Regions from separate parts of the Pseudomonas sp. 1928-m genome, predicted to be linked through region 1. Evidence: predicted binding sites of a transcription regulator. Region 1 holds the regulator's gene; each other region holds the start of a gene.
What was found. The regulator FliA, encoded in region 1, starts transcription of late flagellar genes. The targets are predictions, from matches to a motif close to CTAAAGTTTNNNNNNNNNNNGCCGNTAA.

Region 1 (4,078 bases):
CCAGCCAGGGCCAAGTGCTGAAAGCCGCCTACCATAGTTATAAGCGCTGCGGCTTGTCTGGCTGCATCCTGACCAAGGCGGATGAAGCCACCAGCCTGGGTGAGGTTTTAGGACTGGCTATTAGCCAGCGTCTACCGGTAGCCTATCTCACTGATGGGCCACGCATTCCCGATGACTTGCAGATTCCCCGCAGTCATCAACTGGTTAGCCGGGCCGTAGGGCTGCAGGCGACCCAGGATCCAAGCGAGGATACGATGGCGGAGATGTTTGCCGGCCTTTACCAGCAACCCGCACGACGCGTCAGTTAAGCGTCAGGCTGTTGGAATTGAACCGCGCTTAGCCGGCCAAGTGGCTCCAGTCGAAGTTAGACAAGGTGTGTAGAAATATGGGTATGCATCCCGTACAGGTGATTGCGGTGACCGGCGGCAAAGGTGGCGTCGGTAAGACCAACGTCTCGGTGAACCTGGCGTTGGCCCTGGCTGATCTCGGCCGTCGGGTGATGTTGATGGACGCCGACCTGGGCTTGGCCAACGTCGATGTGCTGCTTGGCCTGAGCGCCAAACGCACCCTGGAAGACGTTATCAGCGGCGAATGTGAGCTGCGCGATGTACTGCTGCAGGGGCCGGGGGGCATTCGTATCGTGCCGGCGGCGTCTGGCATTCAGAGCATGGTGCAGCTGTCACCCATGCAGCATGCCGGGCTGATTCAGGCATTCAGCGATATCAGTGACAACCTCGATGTGCTGATCATCGACACCGCTGCCGGTATCGGTGATGGCGTGGTCAGCTTCGTGCGCGCCGCCCAGGAAGTGCTGGTGGTGGTGTGTGATGAACCGACTTCGATTACCGACGCCTACGCGCTGATCAAATTGCTCAACCGCGACCACGGCATGAATCGTTTCCGTGTATTGGCCAATATGGCCCACAGCCCGCAGGAAGGTCGCAACCTCTTTGCTAAGCTGACTAAAGTCACCGACCGTTTTCTCGACGTTGCCCTGCAGTACGTAGGCGCCGTGCCGTATGACGAGTCAGTGCGCAAGGCCGTGCAGAAGCAGCGCGCGGTCTACGAAGCCTTCCCGCGCTCGAAGTGCGCGCTGGCGTTCAAGGCGATAGCCCAGAAAGTCGACGCCTGGCCGTTACCGGCCAACCCGCGCGGTCATTTGGAGTTTTTCGTTGAGCGTCTGGTGCAGCAACCGATCGCGGACACGGCCATATGACAGCAGCCTCTGGACTTCGTATGTATAGCAAGGCGCAGGCGCAGGATTCCCAGCACCAGTTGATCGAGCGCTACGCGCCCCTGGTCAAACGCATTGCCTATCACCTGCTGGCCCGTCTACCGGCCAATGTGCAGGTAGACGATCTGATTCAGGCCGGGATGATCGGCCTGCTCGAAGCGTCAAAAAAATACGACTCCAGTAAAGGCGCCAGTTTCGAGACATTCGCCGGCATTCGCATTCGCGGTTCGATGCTTGATGAGGTGCGCAAAGGTGACTGGGCACCCCGCTCAGTGCATCGCAATAGCCGCATGGTCAGCGACGCAATTCGAAAAATTGAGGCCAGAACCGGCAGAGACGCTAAAGATCAAGAGGTTGCGGCCGAACTCCAATTGAGTCTCGAGGATTACTACGGCATTCTTGGCGACACTTTAGGCAGCCGCCTGTTCAGTTTCGACGACCTGTTGCAGGACGGTGAACACGGTGGGTTGGGTGAAGACGCTGGCAGCAACCACCTCGAACCTTCTCGTGATCTGGAAGATGAACGCTTTCAGGCGGCCCTGGCAGATGCCATTGCCAACCTGCCGGAGCGCGAGCGCCTGGTGTTAGCGCTATATTACGATGAAGAATTGAATCTTAAAGAGATCGGCGAGGTGTTGGGGGTTAGCGAATCACGTGTAAGCCAACTACACAGTCAGTGTGCCGCTCGTTTACGCGCTCGTCTGGGCGAGTGGCGCGCACATTGAGTTGCATTCGCTAACGCTGGGCCGGTTTCACGATTAAAAGCGCATACAGGTTGCTGGGTGCGTTTGGGACTGTACGGAGGTCGACTTGGACAAGAACATGAAAATCCTCATCGTTGATGACTTTTCAACGATGCGACGGATCATCAAGAACCTCCTGCGTGACTTGGGGTTCACCAACACAGCGGAAGCCGATGATGGCGTCACCGCGCTGCCCATGCTGCAGAGCGGCAGTTTCGATTTTCTGGTGACTGACTGGAACATGCCCGGCATGACGGGTATCGACCTGCTACGCGCGGTGCGTGCCGATGAGCGCCTGAAAACCCTGCCGGTGTTGATGGTTACCGCAGAAGCCAAGCGCGATCAGATCATCGAAGCAGCCCAGGCTGGGGTTAACGGTTACGTAGTCAAACCGTTCACTGCCCAGGTACTGAAAGAGAAGATTGAAAAGATCTTCGAGCGGGTCAACGGCTGATGTTTGCCATGAGGGTGCTATGGAACATAAAGATTCCGTTCAGGGTGACCTTGAGTCGTCCCTGAAACACAACGCTCGCCAACTGGTAGACAGCCTGGAACAAGGCAACTTTGGTGAAGCGGTACAGCTGATACATGAGCTCAACAAGGCGCGTGATCGCGGCCTGTATCACGAGGTCGGCAAGCTGACCCGTGAGCTGCATAACGCCATTGTCAATTTCCAGCTCGACCCTCGCGTGCCGCATGCCACTGAGGTCTCGCAAATCACCGATGCCACCGAGCGGCTGAATTACGTGGTGACGATGACCGAGAAAGCGGCCAACCGCACCATGGATCTGGTTGAGCAGAGCGCACCACTGGTTAATGACCTCAGTGATGAGGCGCAAAGCCTGAGCGCTGACTGGGGGCGCTTTATGCGCCGCGAGATGAGCGCCGATGGTTTCCGTGAACTGGCCAAGCGCGTTGAGCTGTTTTTGGCGCGCAGCGAGCGTGACGGCGCCAAGATATCTGGTCACCTCAACGATATTCTCTTGGCTCAGGACTACCAGGATCTGACCGGGCAGGTGATCAAGCGTGTAACCCAGTTGGTGACCGAGGTTGAAAGTAATCTGCTGAAACTGGTGCTGATGGCCAGTCAGGTGGATCAATTTGCTGGCATTGAGCACAACCATGAGTTGCTCCGCGCCGAACAAGAAAAACAAAAAGAGCCTTCGCATGGTGAAGGTCCGCAGATTCATGCCGATAAGCGTGAAGACGTCGCATCCAATCAGGATGATGTCGACGACCTGCTTTCCAGCCTGGGATTTTAGGAGCACGTCTTATGAGCTTCGGCGCCGATGAAGAAATCCTCCAGGACTTCCTGGTAGAGGCCGGCGAGATTCTTGAACTACTGTCCGAACAGCTCGTTGAGCTGGAAAGTCGCCCGGACGACATGAATCTGCTCAACGCTATTTTTCGCGGGTTTCATACCGTCAAAGGTGGTGCCGGTTTTCTCCAGCTCAACGAGCTGGTGGAATGCTGCCATATCGCAGAAAACGTCTTCGACATCCTGCGTAAGGGTGAGCGGCGCGTCGACTCCGCGTTGATGGATGTGGTGCTGGAAGCACTGGATGCCGTCAACAGCATGTTTACCGAAGTACGTGAGCGTACTGATCTGACTCCCGCTACCCCTGAGCTGCTTGCCGCCTTGGCACGCCTGGCTGAGCCAGCAGGTGCAGAGGAAGTCGCGCCAGTTGAAGCGCAGGCTGAGCCCGAGCCTGAAATCGAGATTGCAGAGGCCGCTGGCGATATCACCGACAGTGAATTTGAGCAGTTGCTGGGCTCCTTGGACGAGTCTCCGGCGCAAGCTCCCAGTGCTGCCAGCAGCGATGAAATTACCGATGATGAATTTGAATCCTTGCTCGATCAGCTGCACGGCAAGGGGCAGTTTGTAGCTCCTGACGTTGCTGTTGCACCCGCCGCGCCAGTTGCTGCTGCGCCAGCGGCAACAGCCGCGGCCGGTGATGAGATCACTGATGATGAGTTCGAATCGCTGCTCGATCAGTTGCATGGCAAAGGCCAGTTTGTCCCGCCTGCTGTATCTGCGCCTGCCGCACCTGCGGCCAAAGCTGAGCCTGCTGCCGCGCCGAGCGGTGATATCACCGACGAT
Region 2 (4,078 bases), on a different contig from region 1:
TTGGTAGGCGTCCATAAAGTAGCGCTGCATCTGCAGGGCCTGGGACTCACCGCGCGCCGACATCCGCAGCTGTGCAGATTCCTGCAGCATGGCCGAGCTGGCCTGCTTGACCAGGCTGGCGCTGCGTGAGGCCTGGATGACCGACGCGGAGACCAGTACGGCAACAATGGCCAGCAAGCACAGGCCGGCCAGCAGGGTGATCTTCAACTGGATGGAAAGTCGGCTGAACAGCATTTTCAGGACCTTTTGATGGCAGAGGCTTAGAGCGCCTATCGGCGCTTAGGGGCTTTTCTTTAAGTTTCAGGTTAAGTAAAGCAGAGCAAATTGCAGGCCAGCGGCAGCATGGAAATGGCAGGGTAATCGAAATTAGCAACGCCTTGTACAGAATAATTTACGGGTGTTTTGACAGGTCAGTCAGCATTGTGCAGAGTACGCGCCCTTCGCCGAGCCGGCGCAGCATCCAGAGAAGGTCGAAACCTTCGCGGACCTACTTAAATTGCGGGAGTAAATCGATGAACGCAGTCGTTGCGGCAGTGGGGATCATGCTGATTCTCAGCTTGTGCCGTGTGCACGTGGTGGTAGCCCTGATTGTCGGTGCTTTGGCCGGTGGTCTGCTCGGTGGCCTGGGTATTGAAGGCTCGCTGGCAGCCTTCAACAAAGGCCTGGGCGGTGGGGCGACAGTGGCGTTGTCCTATGCCTTGCTGGGGGCCTTTGCCGTGGCGATTGCCAAATCCGGCCTGGCCCACGCCTTGGCGGACAAAGCCCTGGCCATGGTCGGCAAGCAGGACGCCAAAGGTGCCGGCCTGCTCAAGTGGCTGCTGATTGCGCTGCTGTTGGCTGTGGCGATTTCCTCGCAGAACATCCTGCCGATTCATATCGCCTTTATCCCGCTGCTGGTGCCGCCGCTGCTGTATGTATTGAGCAAGCTGCAGCTCGACCGCCGTTTGATTGCCTGTGTGCTGACCTTCGGCCTGATTACCCCCTACATGTTTCTGCCGGTGGGCTTTGGCGGGATCTTCCTCAATGACATTCTGCTGGCCAATGTTGCCAGCGGCGGCGTTGATACCAGTAACCTGGACGTAACCAAGGCCATGGCGATTCCAGCGCTGGGCATGCTGTTCGGCTTGCTGGTGGCGGTGCTGTTCAGCTACCGCAAAAAGCGTGTGTACGACCTGAGCAAGATCGAGCAGGCCGAGCGCGTGGATGTTGCCTACAACCCACTGAGCCTGCTGGTGGCGGGCGTGGCGATTGTCGCGGCATTTGTTGTGCAGCTGTGGCTGGACTCGATGATTATCGGCGCCCTGGTCGGCTTTATCATTTTCTCGGTGTCTGGCGTGGTGCGCTGGAAAGAGGCCGATGGCCTGTTCACTGAAGGCATGAAGATGATGGCGATGATCGGCTTTATCATGATCGCCGCCGCCGGTTTTGCCGAAGTCATGAAAGCCACCGGCGAAGTGAAAAGCCTGGTCGACAGCTCCGCCACATTGATCGGCCACGACAAGGCGCTGGGCGCGCTGCTGATGCTGCTGGTCGGCCTGCTGGTGACCATGGGGATCGGCTCGTCGTTCTCCACCGTGCCAATCATTGCGGCGATCTTCGTGCCGTTGGGCCTGCAACTGGGCTTCAGCCCGCTGGCCATTCTGTGCATCGTCGGCACTGCCGGTGCGCTGGGTGATGCCGGCTCGCCAGCCTCAGATTCGACCCTCGGGCCAACCGCCGGGTTGAACGTCGATGGCCAGCACAACCATATCTGGGACAGCGTGGTGCCAACCTTCCTGCACTACAACCTGCCGTTGCTGGTATTCGGTTGGGCAGCAGCTATGGTGATCTGACCGGGGCATTGCTCGTTTGCCGCGCGATAGCGCCAGACGACTCAACCTTTCAGCGGGGCTACCGATAAAGCGGTAGCCCCGTTTTTATTTCGCTCTACTGCCAAGCAAGGATCTGCCCGATGCGCCTTACCTTGAAATCAAAAGTAGTGCTGTTGGCACTGATACCGGTGGTGCTGTTTGCCCTGGTACTCAGTGGTGCCGCCGCCAAGGTGTTACAAAACCTGGCGGCCCAAGAGGTTGAAGAAACCCGCGAGCGCCTGCTGCAGGAAAGCCGCAGCGAACTGCAGCACTACGTGCAGATCGCTCTGGGTTCGGTACAAACCCTGTATGACGGCGCCGCGCAAGGTGATATGGCCAGCCGTGAGCAGGCCGTGGCGATCCTGTCGAAAATCAAGTTCGGCAAGGACGGTTACTTCTTCGGCCATGACTCCAATGTGGTGCGCCTGTTCCGTGGCGACAGCTCGGTGGATGTCGGCAAGAGCCTGGCGGATCGTCGCGACCCGAATGGCGTGTACATCAACCGTGAACTGGTGAATGTCGCCAAGAACAACAGCTATTACGTCAATTACAGCTCGCCACTGCCGACTGATGATTCGGTGCTGGTGCCGAAAATGGCTTACAGCTACTACCTGCCGAAATGGGACATGGCCCTCGGCACGGCAATCAACCTTGATGGCGTCGAAGCGCAGATCGCCCAGGTGCAAGTTGAAATCGACGAGCGCATCAGCACCATCATTACCAGCATTATGGTGATTGCCGCCGTGCTGCTGGTGGTCTTCGGCATTGTCGGTGTGGTGCTGAGCAATACCTTCCTGCGCCCGCTGCAGCAGATCAAAGACAACCTCGATGATATCGCCGCCGGTGAAGGCGACCTGACGCGCCGCCTGCCGATCAATGGTGATGATGAGCTTGGCCAGCTGGCGGGTTCGTTCAACCGCTTTGTTGAGAAGATCCACGGCCTGGTGCGGCAGATCGTCGACATGACCGGCCAGCTGACCGAACTGGTCGGCCAGGTATCGGCCCAGGCGCAGCGTTCGGAGGAGGCCATGGAGCGTCAGCGCCATGAGACCGATCAGGTGGCGACTGCCATCAATGAAATGTCCGCCGCCGCCCATGAAGTCGCGCAAAGCGCCCAGGGCGCAGCCGAGGCAGCGCAGAAGACTGACACCGAAGGCCAGGCCGCGAAAAAGGTGGTCGATGGCAGCATCGAGCGCATTCACACCCTGGTGCAGGATATCCGCGACAGCGGCGTGTCCCTCGACACCCTGCAGAAAGACGTGTCGTCGATTGTCAGCGTGCTCGATGTGATTCGCTCCATCGCCGAACAGACCAACCTGCTCGCGCTCAACGCCGCCATCGAGGCAGCGCGGGCCGGTGAAGCAGGGCGTGGCTTTGCCGTGGTCGCCGATGAGGTGCGGGCGCTAGCGAGCCGTACGCAGCAAAGCACCCAGGAAATTCAGGGCATGATCGACCGCCTACAGAAGGGCACCCAGGATGCGGTGACCGCGATGCGCCGCTCCAGTGATGCCGGTGATGTCACCAGCGAGCAGGCCAACCGCGCCGGCACGTCACTGGATGCCATCGCACAACTGATCGGCACCATCAACGCGATGAACGCGCAGATCGCCAGCGCCGCCGAGGAACAAACCGCCGTGGCCGAAGAGATCAACCGCAGCGTGCACAAGATTGCCGTGGCGGTGGACAGCGTGGCCGACGAAACCCAGCAGGGCGCACAGACCGCGCGCAACCTGGCCGGGCTGGGTGAGCGGCTGGGCTCACTGGTGCGCCAGTTCCGCATCTAGCACCTGAGGCAGTCACATTGAAAGGGAAGCCAAGCTTCCCTTTTTTTTGTTCTGAGCATTAGTCCGTAGGAGCGGGCCATGCCCGCGATAATCGTTTCGCGGGCATGGCTCGCTCCTACGGAAATAGCGTACCGGCAGATAACCGCAACAGCTTAAAACCCATCGCGCTATATCCAATAAATATGTAGCTCTGTGGTTGGTGGGAGTTTCTTGGACTAACGTGCACGAATCGCCGGGCCCGCTTGAACCTTGAGCAGCGGCGACACGTTTGGGTGCGCGCAGTTACTGCTGCTTCGGCGCGGTGTATGAGCAGTCTCCAGTGGGTGATGGGCTGATTTCGGGTAACAGCTGGAGGGGATTCGTACAACGGCTCGGGTATGTGGACCCATCGATAACAACAAGATGAGGGACTCACCATGTCTGTAGCGATAACACTTCGGCGCT
Region 3 (4,078 bases), on a different contig from region 1:
ACCCAGGGTTGTGGCAAGGCATCGGCGAGATTTTTACCCGGCATGACGACCTCACTGCGCTGATTCATGGTGATGCGCCACGGGCTAACAACGAAGCTCTGGCGCGAGTCTTCCATCTGGCTGCCGAGTACGACTTGCCGGTGATGCTGCATTCCAATATCACCTCCAAGCGTGAGCGCAATCCGCTCTACCTGCAGGAAATCGAGGACCCACTGCGCAATCATCCGCATGTGCGATTTATCTGGGCGCATGCTGGCACCAGCATGGAAATTCATCGGCATCAGGAAAAGCTGGATTTCCTCCTGCCCACCCTTGCGCGGATGCTCAAGCAGTACCCCAATCTGTATATCGATCTGTCCTGGACCATGCTCCAGCCGTATTTACTGGATGCCAACGGCCAGCCTGATGCGGCCTGGATAAAGCTGGTCAGCAGCTACCCGGCGCGCTTTATGCTCGGCTCCGATGTGGTTGGCCGTTTTAATGGATTGGCGGGTTATATGAACGGCTTTAAGCCGTTTCTCGATGCCTTGCCGGAGAAGGTTGCCCATCAGGTGGCGCGCGATAACTTCCTCGCGGTGCTGCCGCGCCAAGTGCAGGCTGAGCTGCTGGAGTAGAGCTGTCATAGCCTTGTCACACGGGTGTCATAGGCTCGCGCCATCTAAAAAAGGAGCGCGACATGCAATACACCCGTTTTAGTGCCCTGGCCGCACTTGTATTGAGCAGCAGCCTGGCGCAGGCCGAAGTCCGGGTAGAAGGCCCGGTCGAGTACGGCGTTTTCGCCAGCAACTATCAGGACTTCCAGGAAGGCGAGCGGGTGTTAACCCGTAGCAACCAGCAAATTGAGCAGGGCGAGGTGATTCCCGCCAAGCTCGGCACCAAATTCGGCCTGCGCTACAGCCTGGCCGGCAAGGTGGCCGATGATTCGCCGCTGACGTTGCTCTATCTCACCCCCGGCGTGGTCACTCCGCAAGGCACGCGCCACGACAAGTTCGTGGTGACGCAAAAGCTGGTCCCCGGCGCACCGCAGGATGTCATGGCCTTTGAATTCACTGAAAAACATGAAGTGGTGCCAGGTGAGTGGCACTTTATGGTGTTTCAGGATGACCGCAAATTGCTGGAGCAGCGGTTTACCGTGCGCTGAAATTACCTGAAGTCGTAACCCTAAACCCGAGCCCAGGCTCGGGTTTTTTTATGTGCAAGCGGTCAAGAATCTAGTGCTAGAGTCGATACGGAGTCTGTAGATATTGGCTGAAGGTCTTAAGGCATTCATAAGGATAGTGGCCATATGCTATCGAACAAGCTGCTTCAGAACCCTAAAGGACGGCCGTGATGACCCTAAGAAATCTCAATATTGCGCCCAGAGCATCGCTGGGCTTTGGCCTGGTGGCGCTATTGGTGCTGATACTCGGCGGCTTTTCGCTGCTGCAGATGGCAGAAATGAACAAGCAGTCGGAGCAGGTAAACCAAAACTGGTTGCCCAGCATTCTGAGTCTGGGTGAGATGAACCAGGATGTTCTGCGACTGCGTGCGCTGACCCTGCGCTTGATGCTCAATACCGATGAGACCATGACTCGACAGAATCTGGCCCGTGTCGAAGAGCTCAAAGGCATGTTGGGCAAGGCGCAAGGCACTTATGAAAAGCTGATTTCCAGTGCAGAAGAAAAGAGCGCTTATGGGCGTTTCAAGCAGGCTGAAGGCAACTATCTGCAAGAGCAGAGCAAGATCGTCGATGCAATACGGCAAGGTGATCGGGATGCGGCCCTGGCGGTCGCCAACGGTCCGCTTAACGGTCACGCCGACAGTATGGCCAAGGCGCTGGTCGAGCTTTCTGAACTGAACCGGGTTGGCGCCAATGCCGCCGCTGACGCGGCTGATGCGGTATTCGCCAGCGCACGGTTGTGGTTCATGGTGATGATCGCCCTGGCGCTGGGCCTGACGGTGATTCTGGCACTGCTGCTGACCCGCAGCATCGTCGCGCCGCTGACCGAAGCGGTGCGGGTGGCTGAAGTGGTGGCGAGCGGCAACTTGACCCAGTCAATCGAGGTGCAGGGCAGTGATGAACCGGCGCGTTTGCTGAGCGCCTTGAAAAGCATGCAGCAGAGCTTGCGCAGCACCATCCAGAATATTTCCGACTCCTCCACGCAGCTGGCCTCGGCCTCAGAAGAACTCAGCGCGGTGACCGAAGATTCGACCCGCGGCTTGCATCAGCAGAACAATGAAATCGAGCAGGCGGCTACAGCGGTTAATGAAATGACCAGCGCGGTGGAAGAGGTGGCACGCAACGCCGTCAGCACCTCTGAAGCCTCCAGCGAGTCCAATCGCACAGCGCAGCATGGCCGCGAGCAGGTGCGCCAGACTGTCGAGTCGATCAGTCACCTGGCGGATGACGTGACCCATACCGCTTCCGAAGTTGAGCAACTGGCCGGTCAGGTGCGCGACATCAGCAAGGTGCTGGATGTGATCCGCTCGATTGCTGAGCAGACCAACCTGCTGGCGCTGAACGCAGCGATTGAAGCGGCGCGAGCCGGTGAAGCCGGGCGCGGTTTTGCCGTGGTAGCCGATGAGGTGCGGGCCTTGGCGCATCGCACTCAGCAGTCGACCCGTGAAATCGAGCAAATGGTCAGCGGTATTCAGCAGGGCACCGACAAGGCGGTTAACGCCATGCAGAACAGCAACAGCCGCGCGCGTTCAACCCTGGATGTGGCCAAGGCGGCCGGCCAGGCACTGGATGAGATTGCGGCCGCCATTTCGCAGATCAACGAACGTAATCTGGTGATCGCCAGCGCCTCGGAAGAACAAGCCCAAGTGGCCCGCGAAGTCGACCGTAACCTGGTGAATATCCGTGATCTGTCGATGCAGTCTTCGGCGGGCGCTAATCAGACCAGTGCGGCCAGCCAGGAATTATCACGGCTAGCCGTGGACCTGAATGCACTGGTGGCGCGCTTCTCGATCTAATCAAGGAAACAGCCACAATAAAAAGGCCATCCCGAGGGATGGCCTTTTTTATGCTGCAAACGCAGGGTGAGGCTTACTTGCCAGCCCAGCGCTTGAGTACCAGGGTGGCGTTGGTGCCGCCGAAGCCGAAGCTGTTGCTCATCACGGTGTCGAGCTTGGCGTTTTCGACGGTGCTGCGCTGGATCGGCAGGTCGGCGATTTCCGGGTCGACTTCGTCGATGTTGACCGAGCCGGCGATGAAGTTGCCTTCCATCATCAGCATGCAGTAGATCGCTTCCTGTACGCCGGCGGCGCCCAGGGAGTGACCAGACAGACTTTTGGTCGAGCTGATGGCGGGCGCCTTGGCGCCAAACACTTCACGTACTGCGCGGCTTTCTGCGACGTCGCCGACCGGGGTCGAGGTGCCGTGGGTGTTCAGGTAGTCGATGGGCGTATCGACGGTGGCCAGGGCCTGCTGCATGCAGCGCACTGCGCCTTCACCGCTTGGGGCAACCATGTCGTAGCCGTCGGAGGTTGCGCCGTAGCCGACGATTTCCGCGTAGATCTTCGCGCCGCGAGCAAGGGCATGCTCTAGCTCTTCGACTACCACCATGCCACCACCGCCGGCGATGACGAAACCGTCACGCTTGGCGTCGTAGGCACGCGAGGCTTTTTCCGGGGTTTCGTTGTACTGGGTGGAGAGGGCGCCCATGGCGTCGAACAGGAAGCTCTGGCTCCAATGCTCTTCTTCACCGCCGCCGGCAAATACCACGTCCTGCTTACCCAGCTGGATCTGCTCCATGGCATTACCGATGCAATGGGCGCTGGTGGCGCAGGCCGAAGAGATCGAGTAGTTGACGCCCTTGATCTTGAATGGCGTAGCCAGGCAGGCGGATACGGTGCTGCCCATGGTGCGCGGTACACGGTACGGACCGACGCGCTTGACGCCTTTCTCGCGCAGGATGTCCATGGCCTCCATCTGGTTGAAGGTCGACGCGCCGCCGGAGCCTGCAATCAGACCCACGCGTGGGTTGGAGATGTCTTCCGCGCTGAGGCCCGAATCCTTGATCGCCTGCTCCATGGAGAGGTAAGCGAAGGCTGCGGCATCACCCATAAAGCGATAGACCTTGCGGTCGATCAGCTC
Region 4 (4,078 bases), on a different contig from region 1:
TCCAGCATCACCACCTTCAGCGAGGGGTAATCCTCTTTGAGCAGCATCAGGTTTTCCGGGCGCGCGCCGCGCCAGGCATAGATCGACTGGTCATCGTCGCCGACCACGGTGAACTGGTTGCGCATGCCCACCAAGAGCTTCACCAGCAGGTACTGGCTGGCGTTGGTGTCCTGGTATTCGTCGACCAGCAGGTAGCGGATGCGGTTCTGCCACTTTTCCAGAATGTCGGGGTTGTCCTGGAACAGCTTCACCGGCATCAGGATCAGGTCGTCGAAGTCCACCGCGTTGTACGCCTTGAGCGTGCGCTGGTAGTGCAGGTAGACGATGGCGGCGGTTTGTTCCTTGGGGTTGCGCGACTCGGCCAGGGCCTGCTCAGGCAGGATCAGATCGTTTTTCCAGCTGCCGATGTAGTTCTTGATCTCGTCCGCGCCGTCATCGCCGGAGTATTCCTTCTGCATGATGTCCGACAGCAGCGCCTTGATATCGCCCTCGTCGAAGATCGAGAAGCCCGGCTTGTAGCCCAGCGCCGCGTATTCCTTGCGGATGATGTTCATACCCAGGTTGTGGAAGGTCGACACCGTCAGGCCGCGGGCTTCGGGGCCCTTGAGCAGGGTGCCGACACGTTCTTTCATCTCGCGCGCGGCCTTGTTGGTAAAGGTCATGGCGACGATATGGCGGGCCTGGATACCGCAGTTCTGCACCAGGTGGGCGATCTTGCGCGTGATCACGCTGGTTTTGCCGGAGCCTGCGCCGGCGAGCACCAAAAGTGGGCCGCCGACATAGTTCACGGCTTCCTGCTGCCGGGGGTTCAGTCGGGACATGGAGTCAATCGTCAGGCGGAATGGGCGCGCATTTTAACAGGCCTGGCGCTTTCTGCCGTGACCATCTGGAAGTGTGTCGCAGCGCACATAATGGCAAACCGCCAGGCTTGGTTAATTTTCCTAATCCAGTACTCTGGTGCCACTTTCGGGTCCTTGCCATGCCGCAGGGCGCGCGCCACTGACACAAGGATGTGCGTGATTAGACGTCGATTACGACGCATCCGAGCGGGTTCAATGCTCTTTATTTGTGCAGTGGGGGAAGTTGTTTGTCCGCGTTCGTCGAACCATTACGGTTGCTTTTGCTGGCGGAAACGCCGGGCTGGGCGCAATTGCTGCGCGAGCGTCTGAGTGCGCTTGGCAGTGGTTATGCGCTGATCACCGCACCGTCCTGGGAGGCGGCCAGCGCGCTGTTCGATAAACCCAGCAACGCCCTGCTCCTGACCACCGCCAAATACCTGCCTGCCTCCGGGCGCTGCTCCCTGCCGATTGTCCTGCTGTTGGATGCCGAGCCCGAAGCCGAGCCTGAGGGCGTGTGCGACTGGCTGGTGCGCGACCAGCTCAGCGCCGAGGTGCTGCGCCGTTGCCTGCGCTATGCGCGTGAGCGCGGCAACCTCAACGACACCTTGCACCGCCTGGCCGAACAGGACGCGCTGACCGGGATTGCCAATCGCCAGGGCTTCCAGACCCTGCTGGCCGCGCGTCTGGCCGAGTACGAAGGCCGCGGCCTGACCCTCGGTCATCTCGACCTGGACAACTTCCGCCACGCCAACGATGCCCTCGGCTACCAGGGCGGCGACAGCCTGATTCTGCAGGTGGTGGCGCGGATCAAGGCGCAGCTGCAGGCCGGCGACCAGGTGGCGCGCCTGGGTAGCGATGAATTTGCCTTGCTGCTCGACAGCCGCCGTGACCCACAGCGCGCCGAGCGCCTGGCTGCACAGATTACCGAAGCTCTAGGTGAGCCCTACTGGATCGACGGCGAAAGCCTGCTGATCGGCTGCAGCCTGGGCCTGGCCCATTCCCGCGCCGAGGGCAGCGCCGACCCGCTGATGTGGCACGCGCATATCGCCATGCAACAGGCCAAGAGCCAGCAGGGCTGCACCTTTCATATCTATGACGAGCGGATCAACCGCAGCGCACGCAACCAGGCCGACCTGGAAAGCGAGCTGCGCCGCGCCCTGCGTCGCGACGAGCTGGAACTGCATTACCAGCCGCGCCTGTGCCTGCAGACCGGACGCATAGTCGGCCTGGAAGCACTGGTGCGCTGGCGCCACAGTGTACATGGCCTGCTGGCGCCGAATGAATTTGTACCGCTGGCCGAGGAAAGCGGGCTGATCGTGCCGCTCGGTTACTGGGTGATCAGCCGCGCGCTACGCGATATGCAGTGGCTACGCGGGCGGGGCCTGCCTGCGCTGCATATGGCGGTCAATCTGTCGTTCCGCCAGTTTCAGGACAGCCAGCTGCTGCCAACCCTCAGCCGTCTGATCGAAGAGCGCGGGGTGGATGCGCAGTGGCTGGAGTTCGAGCTGACCGAAACCGCAGTGATGCGCCGCAGTGATCAGGTGCAGCAGACCATGCTGGCCCTCGGTCGCCTCGGCGTGCGCTTCTCGCTGGACGACTTCGGCACCGGCTTCTCCTCCTTCGTGCACCTGAACAACCTGCCGATCACCCTGCTGAAAATCGACAAGAGCTTTGTCGGCGGCATGAGCGAGCGCGCGGAAAACCGCCAGCTGGTGCGGGCGATGATCAACCTGGCGCACAACCTCAACCTGCAGGTGGTGGGCGAGGGCGTGGAAAACGCCGAACAACTGGCGCTGCTGCGCCAGTACGGCTGCGATCAGGTGCAGGGCTACCTGATCAGCAAGGCCTTGCCGCTCCCCGAGCTGGCGCGCTTTCTGGTGTTTGGTATGCGTCAGCCGTTGCTCGGGCTGAGCAACTAGGCATCGCCTGGGTCAGGCCTGCGGGGTAGCCTGAAGCGCCTGTAGACCCTCACTCCGGCAATTTCAGACCGCCGCTAATCCTTAGTGGCGAAATAGGCATGTTTGCCTGGTGCAGCCCTCTATCGGCAAGCGAAAGCCGATCAATTTTGCTTGGCTATATTCTTAGTACTCCGCTCAAGTATTCTGTGCGGTCGCCGAGTAAATAAAGGCGATTACGCCTTTTATTACCCTATAACTGCCGCTTTATGCCTTTGGAGGCATGCATGACCTCCCCACGTTCTCGGATTGCTTGGCAGTTGGCCACTGCATTGGCCTTGGTGCTGGTTCTACTGATTAGTGCCAGCACCGTATTCGCCCTGCGCTCGTTGAACCAGGCCAACCTGGTTACGCGGCAGGAGCATCTGGGCAGCGAGGCGCGTCTGCTGGCCGATCAGCTGAGCACTTTTCATGACAGCCTGCGTGAGAGCACTCAGCGTCTTGCCGGTCTGTTTGAGCGGCGTTTCAGTGGCGGCTTGAGTGTGCAGGGGGCTGAGCGAGTAGCTGTGGCCGGCATGCAAACCCCGGCGCTGTACCTGGGCTCCAGCCTGTTGAACAACGATTTCACTGAAGTCGATGAGTTTCATCAGCTGACTGCAGGCGTGGCCACGGTGTTCGTACGCGATGGTGATGAGTTTGTGCGCATCAGCACCTCGCTGACCAAGCCTGATGGCACCCGCGCCATCGGCACGGTGCTCGACCATCTGCATCCCGCATATAAACGTCTGCTTGCTGGTGATGGCTATGTGGGGCGGGCGTTGCTGTTTGAGCGCTTCTACATGACTCAGTACACCCCGGTGCGTGACGCCAGCGGTCGGGTAATCGCGGTGCTGTTTGTCGGCTTCGACTACACCGATGGGCAGAACGCGCAGTTTGAGAATCTCAAGCGCTTCCGCATCGGCGCCACGGGATCGCTGGCGTTACTCGACGATCAGGGCAAGTGGCTGGTCGCCCCGGCCGGTGCACGGGAGCCTGAACAAATCGCCGGCAAGCTCGCTGATGTACTGGCTGAGCCAGGCCATGGAGCGTTCTGGAGTGACGGTGTCGAGGAGTTCTTCAGCGTAGCCATGCCGTTTTCCGGCGGGCCCTGGCAGGTGCTGGCGAGTATGCCGCGTGAAGAAATCCAGGCGGTGACCTGGCGCGTGGGTAGCCAGTTGGCAATCGGCAGCCTGGTGACATTGCTGCTGGCGGTCGCGGCAGTGATCTGGTTGTTGCGGCGCAAACTGCGCCCGCTGGGTGATCTGGTGCAACAGGCGCAGGCATTGGGCGCAGGCGATCTGAGCG

Region 2: a site for FliA is predicted at 1,873-1,900, ahead of P3C18_RS16610 (methyl-accepting chemotaxis protein). Genes of this name have one in related genera too.
Region 3: a site for FliA is predicted at 1,203-1,230, ahead of P3C18_RS15865 (methyl-accepting chemotaxis protein). Genes of this name have one in related genera too.
Region 4: a site for FliA is predicted at 2,932-2,959, ahead of P3C18_RS02215 (methyl-accepting chemotaxis protein). Genes of this name have one in related genera too.

The regions. Positions count from the first base shown of each region.
Region 1 is NZ_JARIXO010000006.1:74,755-78,832, forward strand. It holds gene flhF (flagellar biosynthesis protein FlhF) at 1-308, shown strand, start outside; gene fleN (flagellar synthesis regulator FleN) at 386-1,216, shown strand; gene fliA (RNA polymerase sigma factor FliA) at 1,213-1,959, shown strand; gene P3C18_RS17230 (chemotaxis response regulator CheY) at 2,057-2,431, shown strand; gene P3C18_RS17235 (protein phosphatase CheZ) at 2,451-3,239, shown strand; gene P3C18_RS17240 (chemotaxis protein CheA) at 3,251-4,078, shown strand, end outside.
Region 2 is NZ_JARIXO010000005.1:263,774-267,851, forward strand. It holds gene P3C18_RS16600 (methyl-accepting chemotaxis protein) at 1-234, opposite strand, end outside; gene P3C18_RS16605 (Na+/H+ antiporter NhaC family protein) at 513-1,832, shown strand; gene P3C18_RS16610 (methyl-accepting chemotaxis protein) at 1,952-3,634, shown strand; gene P3C18_RS16615 (pectin acetylesterase-family hydrolase) at 4,051-4,078, shown strand, end outside.
Region 3 is NZ_JARIXO010000005.1:98,568-102,645, forward strand. It holds gene P3C18_RS15855 (amidohydrolase family protein) at 1-614, shown strand, start outside; gene P3C18_RS15860 (DUF3859 domain-containing protein) at 677-1,141, shown strand; gene P3C18_RS15865 (methyl-accepting chemotaxis protein) at 1,330-2,955, shown strand; gene fabB (beta-ketoacyl-ACP synthase I) at 3,029-4,078, opposite strand, start outside.
Region 4 is NZ_JARIXO010000001.1:486,120-490,197, forward strand. It holds gene rep (DNA helicase Rep) at 1-821, opposite strand, end outside; gene P3C18_RS02210 (bifunctional diguanylate cyclase/phosphodiesterase) at 1,088-2,758, shown strand; gene P3C18_RS02215 (methyl-accepting chemotaxis protein) at 3,022-4,078, shown strand, end outside.